4 regions of the Paraburkholderia sp. GAS334 genome follow, and region 2 is predicted to be linked to each of the others. Evidence: predicted binding sites of a transcription regulator. Region 2 holds the regulator's gene; each other region holds the start of a gene.
What was found. The regulator LexA, encoded in region 2, represses DNA repair genes until DNA is damaged. The targets are predictions, from matches to a motif close to ACTGTATNNNNATACAGT.
Positions count from the first base shown of each region.

Region 1: P3T21_RS25780 (VRR-NUC domain-containing protein) is a predicted target of LexA. The motif match lies at 1,852-1,869, and genes of this name have one in related genera.
Region 3: recA (recombinase RecA) is a predicted target of LexA. The motif match lies at 1,313-1,330, and genes of this name have one in related genera.
Region 4: imuA (translesion DNA synthesis-associated protein ImuA) is a predicted target of LexA. The motif match lies at 1,420-1,437, and genes of this name have one in related genera.

Region 1 is NZ_JBNDMO010000016.1:136,350-139,546, forward strand. Features, by position in the region: gene P3T21_RS25765 (amino acid ABC transporter ATP-binding protein) at 1-365, shown strand, start outside; gene P3T21_RS25770 (class I SAM-dependent methyltransferase) at 460-1,335, opposite strand; gene P3T21_RS25775 (hypothetical protein) at 1,460-1,774, shown strand; gene P3T21_RS25780 (VRR-NUC domain-containing protein) at 1,880-3,197, shown strand, end outside.
Region 2 is NZ_JBNDMO010000006.1:236,407-239,603, forward strand. Features, by position in the region: gene P3T21_RS13925 (sulfate ABC transporter substrate-binding protein) at 1-691, opposite strand, end outside; gene lexA (transcriptional repressor LexA) at 984-1,634, shown strand; gene P3T21_RS13935 (hypothetical protein) at 1,654-1,995, shown strand; gene P3T21_RS13940 (DUF2939 domain-containing protein) at 2,105-2,776, shown strand; gene P3T21_RS13945 (universal stress protein) at 2,814-3,197, opposite strand, start outside.
Region 3 is NZ_JBNDMO010000002.1:228,028-231,224, reverse strand. Features, by position in the region: gene P3T21_RS04425 (sensor histidine kinase N-terminal domain-containing protein) at 1-399, opposite strand, end outside; gene P3T21_RS04420 (response regulator) at 408-1,178, opposite strand; gene recA (recombinase RecA) at 1,410-2,483, shown strand; gene recX (recombination regulator RecX) at 2,491-3,197, shown strand, end outside.
Region 4 is NZ_JBNDMO010000001.1:117,573-120,769, reverse strand. Features, by position in the region: gene P3T21_RS00460 (response regulator) at 10-423, shown strand; gene P3T21_RS00455 (hypothetical protein) at 476-694, opposite strand; gene P3T21_RS00450 (hypothetical protein) at 1,050-1,331, opposite strand; gene imuA (translesion DNA synthesis-associated protein ImuA) at 1,452-2,159, shown strand; gene P3T21_RS00440 (Y-family DNA polymerase) at 2,089-3,197, shown strand, end outside.

The sequences.
Region 1 (3,197 bases), on a different contig from region 2:
AGTCGGACGCGTGGCCGTCGACGCTCTCCGGCGGTCAGCAGCAGCGTGTCGCGATTGCGCGGGCGCTGGCGCCGTCGCCGGATGTGCTGTTGTGCGATGAGCCGACATCGGCGCTCGATCCGGGCCTGGCTGCCGAAGTGGTCGATGTGCTGCGGCAGCTCGCGAAGGAAGGCATGACGATGCTGATGGCGACGCACGATCTGCGGCTTGCCGCGTCGATTGCGCGCGATGTCGTGTTCCTGACCGACGGCGCGGTGATCGAATCGGGCCCGGCGCGCGATATCTTCACGCGCCCGAGGCAGCGGGAAACCGCCAGCTTCGTGTCGACGTTGACGCAGACACTGCCGGACAGCTGGGACGACTGATCATTTTCGTCGCGCGATTTTTCGCGCTTCACCACCTTTCCCCAGCGGCTTGCCGCACGGCTAGCCCCAGCGGGTTCCGGAGGAGAACCGGCGCTTACTGCGCCGGCTTCACAAACTTCAATGTCATCCGGTCCGATTCGCCGATCGCCGCAAAGCGTGCGCGATCGGTGTCGCCGCCCTCGTACGTCGGCGGTAGCGACCAGACGCCGTTCGGGTAGTCCTTCGTGTCGCGCGGGTTGCTGTTGACCTCGCTGCGTGCGGCCAGCACGAACCCGGCCGCCTGAGCGTGCTGGATCACATAGGCTTCGGTGACATAGCCCGTTGTGATCATGGTCTGCACCGACGTGTCCGGCCGCGCGCGATGCTCCTCGACACCCAGCACACCGCCCGGCTTCAGCGCCGCGTAGAAGGCGCGCAGGTTCGCGTCGATCTCGCCGTCTTCGATCCAGTTGTGAATATTGCGGAACGTGAGCACGCGGTCGACGTTGCCGCTGGCCGGAAAGCCGTTGAACTGACCGCCGCGCAACGTGCCGTCCACGACCTTGCCGTAGACCGCTGGCGTCGCCGCGAGCTTCTTCTCGAATGCGGCGCGGTTGGCTTTCTCTTCCTCCGCGGCGGCGGGCGACGGGCTCTCGTATTGCGCCTCGTAGAGCGTCCCGCTGTCATGCAGATACGGCGCGAGGATGTCGGTGTACCAGCCGCCGCCCGGCGCGATTTCGAGCACCGTCTGCGACGTTTCAACGTCGAAGAACTGGAGCGTTTCCTTCGGATGACGGTAGACGTCGCGTGCTTTTGCCTTGTCGGTTCGCTGCGGGCCCGCGAGCGCGGTGTCGAGCGCGGCAGATGCGGTGCCTGAGGTCGGGCCGGGTGACGTGCATGCGGCGAGCATAAGCACGGCGCAGAACGTTGCGGCGGTGCGCCGGAATGCGCGGGCCGGGGACGGGAGCGGGAGTCGGGAATGGCGTGTCATGCTGTTCATTATCCACCCGCATGTGACCGGATTAAAACGTGTAGAGGGAAAACAGGTAGTCCTCGCACGTGTTTTCCATCACCTACACTGGATGAGTCGATACACGACCTCGAAGGAGTCGAGCATGTCGCGACCACCCCGTTTGTTGTCTTTGGTCTTCTTCACTGCGTTGTGCGCGGCGACAGGATCGGCCTTCGCTCAGGGGCTTTCCGCGCAGGACGACATGAGCCTGCCCGCCAACAGTCCAAAGTTGATGCCGCACGCGCCGCTCGGCAGCGAGTATCCATCGCACGGCAACCAGCAGGCTGGTGAGATGAATCTGAATCCGACCGATCCGCGTGCTCAACTCGTCAATGGTCTGCCGAACAATACACAGTCGGGCGGGTACGGTTCGCCGCTGGCAGGCGTGCGGACTTACGTGCAGCCGACGGGGCAGTGAAACGTCTCGAGCGCTTCGCCTGCGATGGCGGGCGTGGCGCGTGTGCGCCGGACTCCCGTCGCGGTCCTGATATGATGGCTGTATAAACATACAGCTTTTGTGCGCATGCCCGTGCCGACGGCTTCTCCCGATCCTCACTACTATCTGCGGAACTTTCAGCGCGCGCTCGCGTGGCTCAAGGAACGTTACGATGACCTGCTCGATACCGCCGGGCGGGATTTCCTGCGGTCGTTCGACGAACTGCCCGAAGCATCCCAGGCGCTGCTCGTGCGCATGCTAATGCGCAAGGGGCCGTTATTCCGTTCGAGCCGGCTCACGTATGACGAGATCGGCTGCCCGCTCGATGCCGCGCAGCCGCTCGTCGCGCGAGGCTGGGTCGATCCCGATCCGCTTCTGACGCTCGACGAACTCTCTGGTCTCGTCACGCGTCCGGAACTCGCCCGCCTGTTTCCCGATCTTCCGGTGAAATCCGCGACCCGCAAGGCCGATCTGCTCGCTACGCTGCGCGAGCGATACGGCGAGGCGCGCCGGTATTCCATGTGGGATCCGCAATCCGAAGAGCGCGTGTTGTGCGTCACCATCGCGCCGTTGTGCGATCGTCTGCGGCTGATGTTCTTCGGCAACCTGCACCAGGACTGGTCGGAATTCGTGCTCGCCGACCTTGGCGTGTTTCAGTACGAGCGCGTCGCGTTCGAGCCGTCGTCGCGCGCGTTCCAGCAGCGGGCCGACGTCGAGGTGTTTCTCGCGCTGCATGCGTGCCGCGATAGCATTGATACGCTCCCCGATGTCCTGAACGAAGGCGACGCGCTCGATAACCTGCTGTCGGCCGTCGAGGCGTGCCGCAGTGACAACACATGGCTCGAAACGCGTCGCGCGAAGCTGCTGTTTCGTATCGGCCAGCATGCAGAGCGCCGGCACGACTGGGCAGTCGCGCTCTGTGTGTACGAGCGTTGCGACTGGCCTGGCGCACGTCATCGACGTATGCGCGCGCTGGAGCGCAGCGGCCAGTGCGATCAGGCGCTCGCGCTGGCGTTGCAGGCGGCGACCCAGCCCGAAAGCGAGGAGGAAAGCCAGCGCGTCGCCCGGATGTTGCCGCGGCTGCGGCGGCAGTTGGGGCAGGCGGTCGCGCGCAATGCGAGAGCGCGGCCGGTTGCCCGCAGCGAACTGGTGCTGGCGCGACCTTCCGAACCGCGACCGGTTGAGTACGTCGTGCGCGACCATCTTGGCTGCGCGGACGCGCCTGTCCATTATGTCGAGAACGGGCTGATCAATTCGCTGTTCGGGCTGCTGTGCTGGGACGCGATTTTCGCTGCGATTCCGGGCGCGTTCTTTCACCCGTTCCAGCGCGGTCCGGCGGATCTCCACGCGGCCGATTTCCAGTCGCGTCGCGCCGCGCTGTTCGATGCGTGTTTCGCGCAACTCG
Region 2 (3,197 bases):
ACGCCTCGTTTTCCCACGCGATCAGCACGTCGCCGATATCGCGTTGCACGAAACTTGTCGTCGCACCGCGGGCCCCGGAGTCCAGCACACCCGCGTTCCTGTAAAGCTTGCCGACGAATTCCTTCGCCTTCTGGTCGTTGCCGCCCGGCTGATGCTCGGCATATGCCCACGCTGCGAGATAGTTCCAGCGCGCGCCGCCCGAGGTCTTGGGGTTCGGCGTCACGATCGACACGCCCGGCTTCACGAGATCGTCCCAGTCCTTGATGTGCTTCGGGTTGCCCTTGCGCACCAGGAACACGATGGTCGACGTGTACGGCGACGCGTTGTCCGGCAGACGCGTCTGCCAGCCCTTGTCGATGAGGCCCTTGTTCGCAATCGCGTCGATGTCGTATGCGAGCGCCAGCGTCACCACGTCAGCCTGCAGACCGTCGAGCACCGAGCGCGCCTGTGCACCCGAGCCGCCGTGCGACTGCTTGAACGTGACCGACTCGCCGTTTTTCGCCTTCCATTCCTTGCCGAACGCCTGATTGACGTCCTGATACAGCTCGCGCGTCGGGTCGTACGACACGTTCAGCAGCGTCGTATCCGCTGCCAGCGCCTGACCGGCGAAACCCGCTGCTGCAGCGACGCCCAGCGCGAGCGCCGTGACGATTTTTCGTGTTTTGCCTGCCAGCCCCGTATTTCTGCTCATCCGATTTTCTCCGGTTTGTTCTTTCGTTATCGCGGCACGTGTGCGTTGCTTTGCATCGACTGGAGGCCAGTCTATCGAACGGCTTTCATCATTAAAAATAATTGTTCTTCATTTTTTAATACTCAAAAGTGGTAACGACGGCCTGGCGTGGCGTTGCGACGCGAATCCGGCTGCGACAACGCCGAAAACCGGCGTTCTGGCGGCAGCGATCCGGACGAACTTAAAGTAAAGCTTGAAATGCGCCGATTACTGTATAAAAATACAGTCACCTGTTCATCCATACAGTGGCGCCATGACCAAACTCACCGCACGACAGCAGCAGGTTTTCGATCTGATCCGCCGGGCCATCGAACGCACCGGCTTCCCGCCCACCCGCGCGGAGATTGCCGCCGAGCTCGGTTTCAGCTCGGCGAACTCGGCGGAAGAACATCTGCGCGCGCTGGCGCGCAAAGGCGTGATCGAGCTTGCGGCGGGCGCGTCGCGCGGTATCCGGCTGCTGTCCGGTTCGGACGACAGCCCTTACCAGTTCACGTTGCCGCACTCGAGCATCATGCAGCTGTCATTGCCGCTGATCGGCCGGGTGGCGGCAGGTAGCCCGATCCTTGCGCAGGAGCACATCTCGCAGCACTACGCGTGCGACCCGGCGCTCTTCTCCAGCAGGCCGGACTACCTGCTGAAGGTGCGCGGGCTGTCGATGCGCGATGCGGGCATCTTCGACGGCGACCTGCTCGCCGTGCAGAAGAAGAGCGAAGCGAAAGACGGTCAGATCATCGTTGCGCGTATTGGCGACGACGTCACGGTCAAGCGCCTGAAGCGCCGGCCGGACGGTATCGAGCTGATCGCCGAGAACCCCGATTATGAAAACATCTTTGTTCAGGCCGGCAGCGGGGAATTTGCGCTCGAAGGCATCGCGGTTGGGCTGATTCGCCCGACCGAATTCTGAACTTCGCCTGGAGAGTCTCATGGAACGCCTTGCCCGCCTGCTCCCTTTCCGTCAGTTCGGACGTCTGCGTCATCTGCGCAAGCTGGTGCCGTGCGCACCGCTCGACGCTGCCGGTGCGCCGTCGCTGTTCGACCGCGAGGTGATGACGGAAGCGTCGACCTTGCCGTCCGCGATGCCGGCTTTTGCGCGTGTTTCGCTGAACTCAGGGTTGAATGCGGAGCCGGGCCGTCGCGCGCCGGTGCGCGTGTATCACGGGCCGTCGCGGCTCATCATGGTGGGAACTGTCGACGCAGTCTGCCGCATGATCGACCGCTGTATCGCGGAAGAAAGCGCGGCCATGCAAGGCGCGCTGTTCGAATAGCTGAAGGCGTGCGAAAACGGATTCTTGCGGTAGCATCAGGAGCCGCAAGGGATCGTTTTCACTTCGTTGCGGTCCACGTTAATTGACGTTTAACGGCGAGTCGCAACCTATGAGCGTTTCGGTACCCACAAGAAATCGTCGTTCCCTGCGCGCGTTTGCCATCGCGATTGTTGTAATCGTGGTCGTGGCTGCGCTGGGGTATGGATATGCGTCGCCCTACATCGCGCTCGACAGCCTTAAGCGGGCTGCGGACGCCCGCGACGCCGAGACGGTCAATGAATACGTCGACTTTCCCGCGTTGCGCGAAAGTCTGAAGCAGCAGGTCACCGGGCTGCTCGCAAGGCGGCTCGATGCGCAGCACAACGGAAACCCGCTGGCCGCGATCGGCGCGATGATCGGCGTTGCTTTGATTGGTCCACTGGTGGATGCGTATGCGACGCCGGACGGCGTCGCAGCGTTGCTGAACGGCATGCCGCCGCGCGGCGACCCCGGCGAGCGGCCACCAGTAGCGGCAGGTCCGGTATCGGATGGAGCACCGAACGGGCGGTCCACCGGGGCGCCGGGCGCAGCAGCGCCACAGGCACCTGCGCCGCCCGCGGCTTCAACGTCGTCGGTCCAGCAGACACCGCCACAACCTCCACAGACCACGGCGGAATATCACGGGATCAACGAGTTCGTCGTAACGTATCGGCACGGTGTCGGCGATACGCACTATTCCGCGATCCTGCGACGCGATGGACTCTTTTCGTGGAAGCTGTCAGCTGTCGATCTCAACGGCTGAACGCGAACACGCGCGTCGTCCAGAATCGCATTCGATGTCAGGCCGCGGCCGCCGTCTGATGCTGCTCTTCCACCGATGAACATGCCACCAGGATGCTGCACGACACTCTATCGAGCAACGGCGTGTTGCCGGCGCCCATCCACCATCGCGAGAGACCGGTCCGGCACCGATGGCCGACCACGACCAGATCGACCTGCAACTGATTGGCCAGATTGGCAATTTCATCGATCGGATGGCCGAATGCGAAATGACCGTGCGCCTGAACCCCGCGCTCGGTCAGCCAGTTCACGCCTTCCTGAAGGATGTCGCGAGCCGTGTCTTCGAAACGGCCGCATGCGACGTCAGTCAATAGACCCGCGCTTTGCGCAATGCTAGAGCGCATGTCGACCACCGAGAGCAGATGCGTCTCGGCCTTAAGGTC
Region 3 (3,197 bases), on a different contig from region 2:
CTGATAGAACACGCTATCGATGTTGTCCGCGCGCAGGAAATCGCGTGTCGAATCAGGCAGCGACAGCTCGGCGACGCCGTTCACCGGATGAATCTGCCGCGCGAGCACGTAGGCGTCGGTTTCGAGCGCGCGGTCGAACGGACCGTTCGCGATCGATTTGGCGACGAGGTACGTCACCGCGAGACTCATCGGCCACAGCAGCAGAAGCGGCGCGAGCATCCAGTCGAGGATTTCGCCGAACAGCGAGCGCGGACGCGCCTCCGCGGCGGCTTCGCTTTCGTCGGGCGGCGCGAACGGGTTGGCGTAACGGGCGTCGCGGGCTTCGTCGTCGAGGCTCGCGATGGGCGGCGCGGCCTGCTCTACGCGAGGCGCGGCAGTGTGCTCGGCGCGAGCGGGCATGCGCGGTCCTACTTGAAGTGGTGGCTCGCAGGCATCGCGCCGGGAGCGGGCGCAGCGGGTGCGGTGGTTGAAGCAGTCGTGGCGGTAGTGGTCGCTCCGGCTGCCGGTGCTGGCGCGGCCTTTTCGAGGCAGTAACCGAGGCCACGCACGGTGATGATGCGCACGCCGCTCGGCTCGATCTTCTTGCGCAGCCGGTGCACGTAGACTTCGATCGCGTTATTGCTGACTTCCTCGCCCCATTCGCACAGGTGATCGACGAGCTGCTCCTTCGACACCAGCCGTCCGATCCGCTGCAGCAATACTTCCAGCAGACCCAGTTCCCGCGCCGACAGATCGATCACCTGGTCGTTGACGTACGCGATACGCCCGACCTGATCGAACGACAGCGAACCGTGCTTCACGACGGTCGGACCGCCGCCGGCGCCACGACGGGTGAGCGCCCGTACGCGCGCCTCGAGTTCGTTGAGCGCGAAGGGTTTGGCCATGTAGTCGTCCGCGCCGAGGTCGAGACCCTTCACGCGTTCGTCGACGCTGTCCGCAGCGGTCAGGATCAGCACCGGCAGGTTCGAATTACGTGCCCGCAAACGCCGCAGCACCTCGAGACCGGACATGCGCGGCAGGCCGAGATCGAGGATCAGGAGGTCGAAAGTCTGCATCGAAAGCGCGGTATCGGCTTCGACGCCGTTCTTCACGTGATCGACGGCATAGGCCGATTGGCGGAGTGATCGGACAAGGCCGTCCGCGAGTATGCTGTCGTCTTCGGCAATGAGAATTCGCATGAGGCGTTGAGGCTCTGGCATTGCCCGCGTCGTGGTGTCGCCCGGCGCGCGGCGGTCTCCGAAACAATCGTGGTGGCTTTGCACTGCCCGTGGCGCATGCGTTGAAATGAATGCGAAACGAGCTTGCCAAAACCACTGTTTTTTTATACAGTGTCTGCGTTTAGAGCGCCGTCCGCAAAAACGGACCGCAACCCTGCGTCAGACGCCGTTCATCATAGCAAAGGACGATTCATGGAAGAAAGCAAGAAAGGCCCGGCTGGACTGACTGCTGAAAAGAGCAAGGCGCTGGCTGCCGCGCTCGCGCAGATCGAAAAGCAGTTCGGCAAGGGGTCGGTCATGCGGCTCGGCGCGGGCGAGGCAGTCGAAGACATCCAGGTGGTCTCCACCGGATCGCTCGGCCTCGACATCGCATTGGGCGTCGGTGGTCTGCCGCGTGGTCGCGTCGTCGAAATCTACGGTCCGGAATCGTCGGGTAAAACCACGCTGACGCTGCAGGTCGTCGCTGAAATGCAGAAGCTCGGCGGCACGGCAGCGTTTATCGACGCAGAACACGCGCTCGATATTCAATACGCGGGCAAGCTGGGCGTGAACGTGTCCGATCTGCTGGTTTCGCAACCGGATACCGGCGAACAGGCGCTCGAAATTGCCGATGCGCTGGTGCGCTCGGGCTCGATCGACATGATCGTGATCGACTCGGTCGCGGCACTCGTGCCGAAGGCTGAAATCGAAGGCGAAATGGGCGACTCGCTGCCGGGTCTGCAGGCACGTCTGATGTCGCAGGCGCTGCGCAAGCTCACCGGCACGATCAAGCGTACGAACTGTCTCGTGATCTTCATCAACCAGATCCGGATGAAGATCGGCGTGATGTTCGGCAACCCGGAAACCACCACGGGCGGTAACGCACTCAAGTTCTACGCGTCGGTGCGTCTGGACATTCGCCGTATCGGTTCGATCAAGAAGAACGACGAAGTGATCGGCAACGAAACGCGCGTGAAGGTCGTCAAGAACAAGGTAGCGCCTCCGTTCCGCGAAGCGATCTTCGACATTCTGTACGGCGAAGGTATTTCGCGTCAGGGTGAAGTCATCGACCTTGGCGTGCAGGCGAAGATCGTCGACAAGGCAGGCGCGTGGTACAGCTACAACGGCGAGCGCATTGGTCAGGGCAAGGACAACGCGCGCGAATTCCTGCGTGAGAATCCGGACATCGCGCGCGAAATCGAAAACCGCATCCGCGAATCGCTTGGCGTGAACGCGATGGCAGACGTAGCCGTGGTCAGCGCCGAAATCGCGGGCGAAGAAGAGTAATCGTCGAGTGATACGTAAGGGCCGGCCTGCATCACCGCCTGAGCCACAACCTGAATCACGGTCTGTGGGACGTGCAGGACATGATGCGGACGGCCCGCATGAAGGTGACTCGTTTGATCCGTTCGAGTCGTTTGATGCGCATGATCGGGCTGCGGGGCGTCGTTCGTCGACTGCGTCTGCATCGGCGTCGGCGTCTGCATCGGCGTCCACATCGGCGTCTTCTCGCGGCGCCGGCGTCACAAGTGCTGCAAATACTGCAAGTGCCACAGGCGATCAAGAACCCGAAGCACCCGCAGAGCCCACCTACACCCGCTCGCGTCGCGCGCCCGGCGATCCGCCGCCCGCAGGTAAAGACCGCGACGCCAACTCAAAACGTCCCGCACGCTCGCTGAAAGGCCGTGCACTTGGCTATCTGTCGCGTCGCGAATACAGCCGTGCCGAACTCGCGCGCAAGCTGACACCTTTCGCCGAAGAATCCGACAGCCTCGAGCAGCTGCTCGATGTGCTGGAAACCGAAGGCTGGCTCTCCGACTCGCGTTTCGCCGAAAGCCTGATTCACCGGCGCGCATCGCGCATGGGCGCAAGCCGCATCGTGAATGAACTGAAGCAGCACGCCGTCGGCCAGACGCTGATCGAAGAAGCCAGTGCCCAGTTACGCGAAACCGAACTTGTCCGCGCCCAGGCCGTGTGGCGCAAGAAATTCGGGCAGGTTCC
Region 4 (3,197 bases), on a different contig from region 2:
GGCGGGCGGATGCGTGACGAATGGCATGCCGACGCTTCCCACAACCTCTTGCAACAAGCAAAGATGAAAACCATTCTTGTCGTGGATGACGAATTCGGCGTCGTGAAGGCGTGGAAACGCATCCTTCAATTAGAAGGCTACCGAGTTGTGACCGCTAGCGATGGCCGTGAGGGGCTTGTCGCCGCTAACGAGCATAAGCCCGACCTCATCATCACAGAGTGGTTGATGCCAATAATGGATGGCGTTGAGTTTTGCCGCCGCCTGAAGCTGGAACAAGAGTTTGCGCGAATTCCTGTCATTCTCACCAGCGCTGACCCTCTGGACCCCGGCGATATAGCAGTATGGGATGAGTTTTGGCTTAAGCCCGTGTCCATCGAGATGCTGATAGTGTCGGCACAACGCCTTTTGAATGCGTGTTCATGAGGTATCTAATGTCTTCTCGAATGGCGAGGTCTCGAGGCGCGGGTTGTACCGGCTAACCGTGGCTGTCTACCCACGCTCGCGCCCAAGCGAGCCCGGCCTGCTGTGCTTCTTCGTCGGTATCGAAATAGCCAAGCACGCCAGACGCTTCAACCAGTTTGTTGTTTTGCGTGATAGTCCCGCTTGCTGCGTAGCGCTCCGGCTGCAGGATATCTTCTTGCTGCAAGATGGCGTGGCCCCAAAAGTTATAACCGTTGTAGCTCTCCGACTGCATCAGCGGGAGACCTCAGCGGCCGCGTCGCGGGAATCAACGCGAAGTATGTTGCCCTCAGGCGTTATCTGGCGGGGAATGTCAGACAGGTCCGGCTCCGGCGTTTTCGCCGTTACGCCCGTCGACGCGGTGTGTCGCTTCATCGTGAGCGTCGGCGCAGGAGTAGTCATCGGCGCCCGAGGAGTTCGTGCTTTCACGAGACGCGGCATGTTGCGCGTGTGCTTTATCTGCTTGTGACTTGTCGTGCGATGCAGCGGAATGCCCCGCGCCTCCGGGGGATTCCAGATTTCTTTATATACACCAGTTGCAAACGCAGACGACGTGAATCCGAGCAGCAACAAGGCACAACCCAAAATTTTCACCGTTCCTTCTCCTTTTTCCCTCGCTTGAGCCAATCACGGCAGCAGACTCCCTGACCGACACATTCGCCCTCACAACCGTCGCAATAGTGTCGGTCGTGAATCGAATCATCGACCTGCCAAGCGCTGTCGCCCGAAGGCGTCGCTGTCCCGACGGCGTGGCCATTTTCGCACGCGTAGAAGAACGGCTCTCCGGCTTTCCCGCGCCTGACCGCTTCGTCAATCACCTCGTCGCCGAACGCCGAGCGCAATTTTGCGACGAAGGCCACTGTCTCGGGCATCGGATGGCCGACCTTGCGAACGCGTGCATCCATAGTTCAGCCTCCGATTAAAAGTGACAGTTCACTGTCGCAAAATTGCGTGTACGATACTGTATGGATATACAGGTTTTTCGATGCCGCATGTCTACCGCTAGCGTTACTGCCGAAGAGATACACCCGTCCTTGTGGCGGGCGTCGCAGCTTGCGCGTGGCCGTGGGCGGGTTGTTGATACCGGCTACCCAGCGCTTTCAGCCGAGCTGCCGGGTGGTGGTTGGCCGGTCGGGGCGCTGATAGACCTTTTGGTGCAACAAGCCGGCGTGGGCGAGCTTAGGCTTCTGCGCCCAGCGTTGAGTGCGGCAGGCAACCGGCCGATTGCCCTCGTGCAGCCGCCGCATACGCCGGACGGTCTTGGGCTGAGCTACATCGGCCTCTCCATTGACCGGGTTCTGCGCGTGAACGCGAAGAAAACGGCTGACGCACTCTGGTCGGCGGAGCAGATTCTCCGAGCGGGTAGCTGCAGTGCGCTTATTTTTTGGACGCAGTACGCACAGGCGTCATCGCTTCGACGTCTGCACCTCGCAGCGCAGTCATCTGAAACGCTTTTTGTAATGGTCAGGCCTCTGGCGGCTGCGCAGGACTCGTCTCCGGCGCTCCTCCGACTTGCATTGAGACCATCAACCGACGGCTTGAACGTCGACATCGTGAAACGACGAGGGCCTTCTCGCGCAGAGCCTCTGTCGATTCCTCTTCAACCAACACCCGTACTGCTTTCCCGTCATGCGCGTCTTTCTCGCCGTTCACTTGCCGAAGTTGCCGCTCGAGGTGTTCCGACCGAAGTGGTCTCCTGAGCCGGCTCACGGCAGTGCTGTGCTTGAGAAAGACAAGGTTGTCATCGCCGACGGCGCGGCTCGCGCGGCCGGCGTGCGTCTTGGTATGAAACGCGGTGGGGTGCTCACCCTGTCTCCCGAGACGGAGATACACGAGCGTGACGCGGGTCGCGAAGCAGCTGCGCAACGTGAGGTAGGCGTGGCCTTGATGCGATTCTCGCCGGAAGTTGCGTTGCTTGATGAAGCGACAGTCGTTGTGGAGGTCGGCGCGAGCCTGCGTCTGTTCGGCGGCCTGCTTGCGCTCTGCCGCGAAGCAAAGGCGGTACTGGCGACGCTGGGATTTACGGCGCGTGTCAGCGCGGCTCCTACCGGCCAGGGTGCATGGCTACTAGCAAAATTTGGGAACCGGCGAGTGTTGAAATTGGCATCGCTCGAGCAACGGCTGTCAATGTTGCCAATGATGGCTGTACCGGAGGTCCGCCAGTTCGGAGAGTGGTTCTCTGGGCTTGGTTGCGAGACCATCGCAGACATCCGCCGCCTTCCACGCTCTGGCCTACAGCGGCGTTGCGGCGAACACTTGCTGGATTCGCTCGACCGCGCGTTCGGCACCGCGCCAGAACTGTTCGACTGGCTCGAGCTGCCGCCAACATTCTCTGCACGCATTGAGATGCCGGACCGTCTCGAGCATGCTGACGGCGCCGTCTTTGGCGCGCATCGACTGATTGTTCAACTGTGCGGGTGGCTTTGCGCGAAGCAGCTCGCGGTCACGGCGATAAAGCTACTGCTCGAACACGAACGTGGGCGCGACGCTATCGAGCCGACAACCATCGACATTGCGCTGGGCGAGCCGACCTGGAAGGAGGAGCATCTCGTCAGACTGCTCAAGGAGCGGTTGCACCGGATTGAGCTGGCTGCACCGGTTATTGCGCTGCGACTCGATGCGTCGAAAGTGGAATCTGCAGTGCCAGCTTCCGACACGCTATTCCCGGAACCGGGAGGTTCGAAGGAGGACCATGCACGCCTTCTTGAGTTGCTCGTTGCGCGCCTCGGAGAAGACAA